2 regions of the Mucilaginibacter sp. RCC_168 genome follow, and region 1 is predicted to be linked to the other one. Evidence: riboswitches for the same ligand, from Rfam matches in the RefSeq annotation. Region 1 holds a riboswitch; the other holds the start of a gene.
The links. Region 1 has a riboswitch for thiamine pyrophosphate ahead of thiD (bifunctional hydroxymethylpyrimidine kinase/phosphomethylpyrimidine kinase). Riboswitches for the same ligand answer to the same signal wherever they lie in the genome.
Positions count from the first base shown of each region.

Region 2: another riboswitch for thiamine pyrophosphate. It lies ahead of thiS (sulfur carrier protein ThiS); the one in region 1 lies ahead of thiD (bifunctional hydroxymethylpyrimidine kinase/phosphomethylpyrimidine kinase).

Region 1 covers NZ_JBFUPN010000001.1:142,351-145,628, forward strand. The annotation lists gene AB6735_RS00600 (CocE/NonD family hydrolase) at 1-396, opposite strand, end outside; gene thiD (bifunctional hydroxymethylpyrimidine kinase/phosphomethylpyrimidine kinase) at 905-1,747, opposite strand; TPP riboswitch at 1,803-1,895, opposite strand; gene AB6735_RS00610 (endo-beta-N-acetylglucosaminidase H) at 2,307-3,278, shown strand, end outside.
Region 2 covers NZ_JBFUPN010000038.1:36,992-40,269, reverse strand. The annotation lists gene AB6735_RS26605 (glutaminase domain-containing protein) at 1-362, opposite strand, end outside; gene AB6735_RS26600 (DUF4268 domain-containing protein) at 603-1,064, opposite strand; gene AB6735_RS26595 (DinB family protein) at 1,304-1,825, opposite strand; TPP riboswitch at 1,951-2,044, shown strand; gene thiS (sulfur carrier protein ThiS) at 2,111-2,314, shown strand; gene thiC (phosphomethylpyrimidine synthase ThiC) at 2,430-3,278, shown strand, end outside.

The DNA of each region.
Region 1 (3,278 bases):
TTCGTCAACATCATTCTTGGTTTTGTGCACCTCTTTTTCAGGGGTCATTTCCTCATAAATACCCTCGCTCATCCAACGGCCGCGAACATCCTGATAAACAAAAATAAATCCATCATGCGCAAATACCGACGATGGGCCCAGGCTGCCTTTATACAGGTCGGTTCCATAGGGCGCAACGCTGTATGGCGTGCGGTCCATCATGATGGGATATTTTTTGGATTGGTCTTTGGGTACGTATACCGAAGTAAACAGCTTTTTACCATCGCGCATGGGTATCTGGTATTCGTATTTTTGATAATTGGCCTTAATGTATTCAGCATCAGGCGGTGAGGTTTGCGCGTAAACGCTGATAGCTGTTACGGCCAGCCACAAACAGATAAATAAAGTTTTTTTCATTTAATTAGTCAATCAAGCCCTAAATGTACCTGAATAAAATAAAAGAGGCAACTGGTGTGTTAAGTCGTAAGTTTTAAGTAGGCAGTTTTGAGTTTAAAAGATTACACGAATCCTATAAACCAAAAAAGCCCTTAGCATTGTTAAGGACCTGGGGAATAATACTGAGAGGTTTAACAGATTCCTCTATCTCGATTTTACGCGATATGGCAAGCGTAAAATCCATTGAGGTTTTGAGGTTTAAATGGGGCTTTATTTGCCTTTTTCTACAGGTGATAGCCAGGGTTACGCAAATGATAAGAATCGAACGCGCGGTATCGACTCACCCGACATCGCTGCGCTTGTCACCCCTCTCTCCGCTGCGCGCATAGAGGGGGTTGCTTTCTTTTTTTCTTTACCCTCTTTACGGCAAAGCCACAGAGAGGGTGGTCGAGCGAAGCGTAGACTGGGTGAGTAGACTATGCACTATGTTATTATTCTTCAATGTCCGATTTATAACTTTTCATAGCTATTAACTTTCCTCCGGGTTTATGAAGAGTTTTTGCGGATTAAAGAAATGATTTAAAGGGCCATTTCCTTTGCCCGTTCGCACATCCTTTCCAGCAAGTATGGCCTGGTGTACGTACTCCTGCGCAAGTACTACCGCATCGGCCAATGATTTCTTCCGGGCTATGTAACAGGCCATAGCCGATGACAGGGCACATCCGGTGCCCCGGGTATTTTGGGTGTCTATTTTTTCAAAGCTGTATTCCTGCACTTTACCGTCGTTTGTAAAATATAAGGAGGTTAATTGCGTAGCATCCAGGTGACCGCCTTTTAATAATACTGAGCGTGCTCCCATCCCCATTAGTTTTTTACCGGCAATCCACATATCATCCAGGGTATGTACAGGCATCCCGGTTAAAACAGCGGCTTCATCCAGATTGGGGGTGATAACCGCGGCCAGCGGAAACATTTTTTTAATGATTGCCTCCACAGTACTATCCTCCAGAAGTCGATGACCGCTGGTTGACACCATCACCGGGTCAAATACCACCGGAACCTCCGGGTAATGCAGCAGGGTATTTACTATGGCTTCAAGCACATCAGTTGTATGTACCATACCTATTTTAATGGCATCCGGAAAAATATCATCCAATATAGCCTGTAGTTGCGCTCGCACCACTTCGGCCGGGATAGCGTGAATAGACCTCACCCCACAAGTATTTTGCACCGGGAGCGCAGTGAGCACCGAAGTGGCGTAGCATCCCAGCGCCGAAATAGTTTTGATATCGCCCTGGATACCGGCCCCACCGCTGCCATCGAACCCCGCAATCGTTAAAACGGATGGATAGCTAAAGGTTTTTTTATTCATGGTTTACAATTTCATAAAAACATGGCTTCGGGGCGCAGGACTGAGCGCTACAGACAGGTATGTCCCGACTTTTCCCTACGCCGGTATCAGCCGGATCAGGTTCAAAGGGTTTATCTCAATTCTGTACAGAATACCCCTAAAGCCATGGCAAATGTAGCTTTTTCTTGTTCATTTATGCGGATATATCATTATCAGGTATATTATAGAAAACATATCAAAATAAAAATATTAACTTGTAGAATAAAATTTTAAATCCTTGTAGGCAATCCCTGATTATTATTTGTCTATATCACTATAAACCAATTAAATCATCACGCATATAAACCTATAATATATGCTCAATACATTTATTAAAAATTGTAAATTATATAATATTTACAAGTTATATAACTATGCATACTATGCTGCTAAATCGTTTAATACTATCTCTCCCCTATTAATTTATGCTCATTAATTTATTTGCCGATACCTATAAAAAAACATCAGATGCCTATGGATAAAACACTGCTTTTGAGCTTACAACCTATCAAAAATTTATAAACCAATTTAAAAACCGACAATGAGAAAAACGTCCAATTCAATTACCAAAGCATCTATTGCTTTATTAGGCTTTTCGCTGCTGTTTACAGCAGCCTGTAAAAAAGATCTGTCACCCACACCCCAAGCCAATAACGCTTCATCAAAATTAAGTACCAGCGCCATTGGCGTTAGCGGCCCCAAAGGCGTTTGTTATGTGGAAGTGAACAATAACGATATCCTTAACGTAGGTAATTATAAGCTTTCAACCGGGGAGCAGCTTTTTGATATCGGCATTATATTCGCGGCCAATATCAATTACAATACCACTACCCAAAAAGCCGAACTATTTTTTAATCCGCAGGTAACCACTGTATTAAATAACGCGGCCACCAAGATCCAGCCTTTACAGGCTAAAGGGATCAAAGTGCTACTCTCTATACTGGGTAATCATCAGGGTGCGGGTATAACTAATTTTCCGAGCCAGCAGGCCGCCCAGGATTTTGCGCAGTTATTGGCCAATGCCGTAACCACTTATGGACTTGACGGTATTGACTTTGACGATGAATATGCCGACTACGGCACCAACGGAACCGGTCAGCCAAATTCAAGCTCATTTGTGTATCTGGTAACCGCCTTGCGCCAGCTGATGCCTACCAAGATCATTTCCTTTTATTTTTATGGCCCGGCAGCTTCCCGCTTGAGCTTTAACGGGGTAACCGTAGGCTCAAAAGTTGATTACAGCTGGAATGCCATTTACGGCAGCTATTCTGTACCAAATGTACCTGGATTAGCGGCCAGCAACCTTGGGCCTGCTGCTATCGATATCCAAAGTACCAGCGCATCAACCGCGGCATCCTTAGCTACACAAACCGTTAATAACAATTATGGCATCTATCTGTATTACAATTTACCAAATACCGATGTACACACTTACCTGAGCAGTGTTTCCAATGCCTTATATGGTAAAGCAACGGTTTACGGCAGCGGTACTACACCAGCTACGGGTGTTACT
Region 2 (3,278 bases), on a different contig from region 1:
GCTGTCCCAGTTTTCCAACTGCTATCATTAAAATTGGCAGATGCCCAGTCTTTGGAAGGTTCTGTCTCTGTGTATTTACAAGTATAGGGCTTTTCATCAGCCGCGGCCAATACCGTTTTGTATTCCAGCGATTCTTTACCCATAAAACGGTAAACGGTACCGTCGACTTTAATGAGGCCAAGAAGTGATTGATCTTTGCCCGTCCAGTGGTGCGTGGTAGATTCATTCAGGTTATCTGAGAACGACCAGATACTGAAATAAGGATTGTGCGTAATAAGCGGATAAGCCGGCGCTTTGGTGGCCTGTGCCCTGGCCAAAAAGCCTGCTAACATAAGGCAAGCAAATAATGGGAACCTTTTCATGTTTTTATAAATGGTTTATACAATATAGAATTATAGCGCCGTAAATATTTGCATTTTCCGACTTAAAACAGATGCAACACCACAAAAAGCGTTAAATTGACGACTAATTGAGACGATATGTAGAAAATGTGCGGATGTGCGGATGTGCAAATGAAAATAATTGATTGATGATTTGATCTCTTAATTTGCACATCTGAAATCTGCACATCTGCACATCTGATCTTATTTGCACATCCAATCTTATTTAAATACTTCAAAGCTATACTGCGCTACACTCCAAAACTCATCAAGCGCTGTAATACGGGGTTTAAAAAAGGATATCAGGGCTGGCCAGTCGTTACGGTTAAAGATACTTGCAGACGGCAGCGTTTTGATGATTCGGCTTATCAGCTTATTGCTTTCGTTGCGGGTATGGAGTTCCCATTCCCACTCTTCGTTAAGGCTGCTATCCAGTACTGTTTTCAACTCTTTGAACTGCTCAAACATCAGTTCCTGCATGCCGGCATCAGGATGTGATATTTCGATAGCGATATAAGCATGGCGGTTACCGGTTTGCATTTTAAAGTTCAGGTGCTTAATGCCCGTTTTATAATTGATCCAGTTAATTCTTAAACCGTCCGCCGATAGCTGCGGTGCTATATATTGCCCAAAGGCAGTCCAAAAAGCCTGTCTTATCTGCGATGCCTCGTCTTTTGAATACAATGTATTATTGATTTTACTAAAGCGGTAAAATTAACAAAAAATTGACTGCAGCGTTAAAGAACAGGCCGGAGATAGTGATACAACCGCGTAAGAATAAAGATTATGATTTTAATAATATCGGGGTGATGGTTCATGCTATAAAGGAAATTTACCGTGGCTAAGAAATAGGTTTCTGTGATAAAATGAATCAAAAAAAGCAGCCTGTTTGAGGCTACTTTTTTTGATTTAGAGGTATACATTTAAAACCTGTCCCAAAATGCGGGTGGTTCAATACCCAGGCTACGCAGAAAAACATATCCCTGAGCCCTATGATGGATCTCGTTGTCTACAACATACTGCATGGTATTGATGTTTTTATTTTCATAAGCGCCAAAAGCTGCTTCCACTTCCTGGAAACGCTCTGGTGAAATTTGCGGCCAGTATTCGTTCAATTCAAGGGTGATCTGATCCCAGCGTTGCAGGATCGAGGCTTTAGTTTCTACGGCTACATTTTCTGTGGCATGATTAAGCGTTTCAGCAGACCTCCATGTTCCGGTAACTAAACCCTCAACACCATATTGCGACAGGTCCATAATTTCAACTGCCATTACACCAAATGAGCGCATCCCTCCTACTGAATAACCAAATAATTTATCTTCAGGAAAAGCCTCGATAACCTTCCTGGTCAGGCTGCGGTGCCCTTGCCAGTTATTTAAAAAAGTTTCTGGTGAAATAAACTGGGTAGCTGAACTTACTTCCGGTTGAATTGCATTTGTTTCCATGGTTTCTTTTGTTTTGATTTTGTACTACAAAGAAACCAAGGGGTAGTGACAACCTTATGTCAGCAGTATTCAAAGAAATTTTAAAATTGAAAATTCTTTGAATTATCTATTTTTTTATAAGTTTACCGCAACTTTAGGGGTGTCCTTCAATGGACTGAGATAATACCCTTTGAACCTGATGCAGTTAGTACTGCCGAAGGGAAAAGTGACGATAACCCAGTGGGTTATTTTTTCTTTCCTCCATGTAAACGGGGCCATTCCTAAAGTTGAAATTTTAGATGTAGAATGGAAATCACCGTAAATCAACAAACTTACCAGGTTACCGATGTGTGCAATGTGCAGCAAATGCTTGCTATTGTATTTGATGCGCTGCCAAAAGGTATTGCCGTAGCCATCAATCAGGCCATTATTCCACGGGCCGACTGGGCCGATCATCAGATCAGTCCCCAGGATCAAATCGTCATCATCAAAGCAACACAAGGAGGATAAGGTTAGATGTGCAGATATGCAAATGTGCTGGTGTGCAGATGAAACGATCATTGAAATACTCCCAGCGATAAAAATCACTAATTCACTAAATCAATAATTCAATAATTATTCACGGATGAAGCAAGAAAAAATCCCAACCGGTAAGGTATTAACTACCGAGCCCTTTCCGGCCTCCAGAAAGGTTTTTGTAAAAGGACAGCTGCATGATATCCAGGTAGCCATGCGCGAGATCAGTTTAAGCGATACCAAACTGCATGGCCGTTTTGGCGAAACAGAGCCCAACGCCCCGGTTACTGTTTATGATACCAGCGGCCCATATACGGATGTTGATGTAGTTATCGACGTAAAAAAGGGTCTTCCTCGTTTGCGCGAACAATGGATCATGAATCGTGACGATGTGGAGCAGTTGGAAGGCATATCCTCTCAATACGGGCAACAGCGTTTAAATGACAACAGCCTGGATGAACTGCGTTTTGCGCATGTAAGCAAACCTTTACGCGCAAAGCCCGGCATGAACGTGTCGCAGATGCATTACGCCAGAAAAGGCATTATCACCCCCGAAATGGAATACATCGCCATTCGCGAAAATCAGCGTATTGATCTGCTAAAAGAACAATTGAACGGGCAATATGAGGTAATGAGTCATCAGCATCAAGGCCATAGCTTTGGGGCAAATACCCCTAAAGGATACATCACACCCGAATTTGTGCGCTCAGAGGTTGCCGCCGGTCGCGCTGTGATCCCTTCCAATATTAACCACCCGGAAATTGAGCCGATGATCATTGGTCGCAACTTTTTGGTGAAGATCAATGCCAACATCGGCAACTCAGCCGTTACTTCCAGTATTGAAGAAGAAGTAGAAAAAGCAGTGTGGGCTTGCCGCTGGGGTGCAGATACCATTATGGACCTATCTACAGGGAAAAACATCCATGAAACCCGCGAGTGGATCATCCGCAATTCGCCT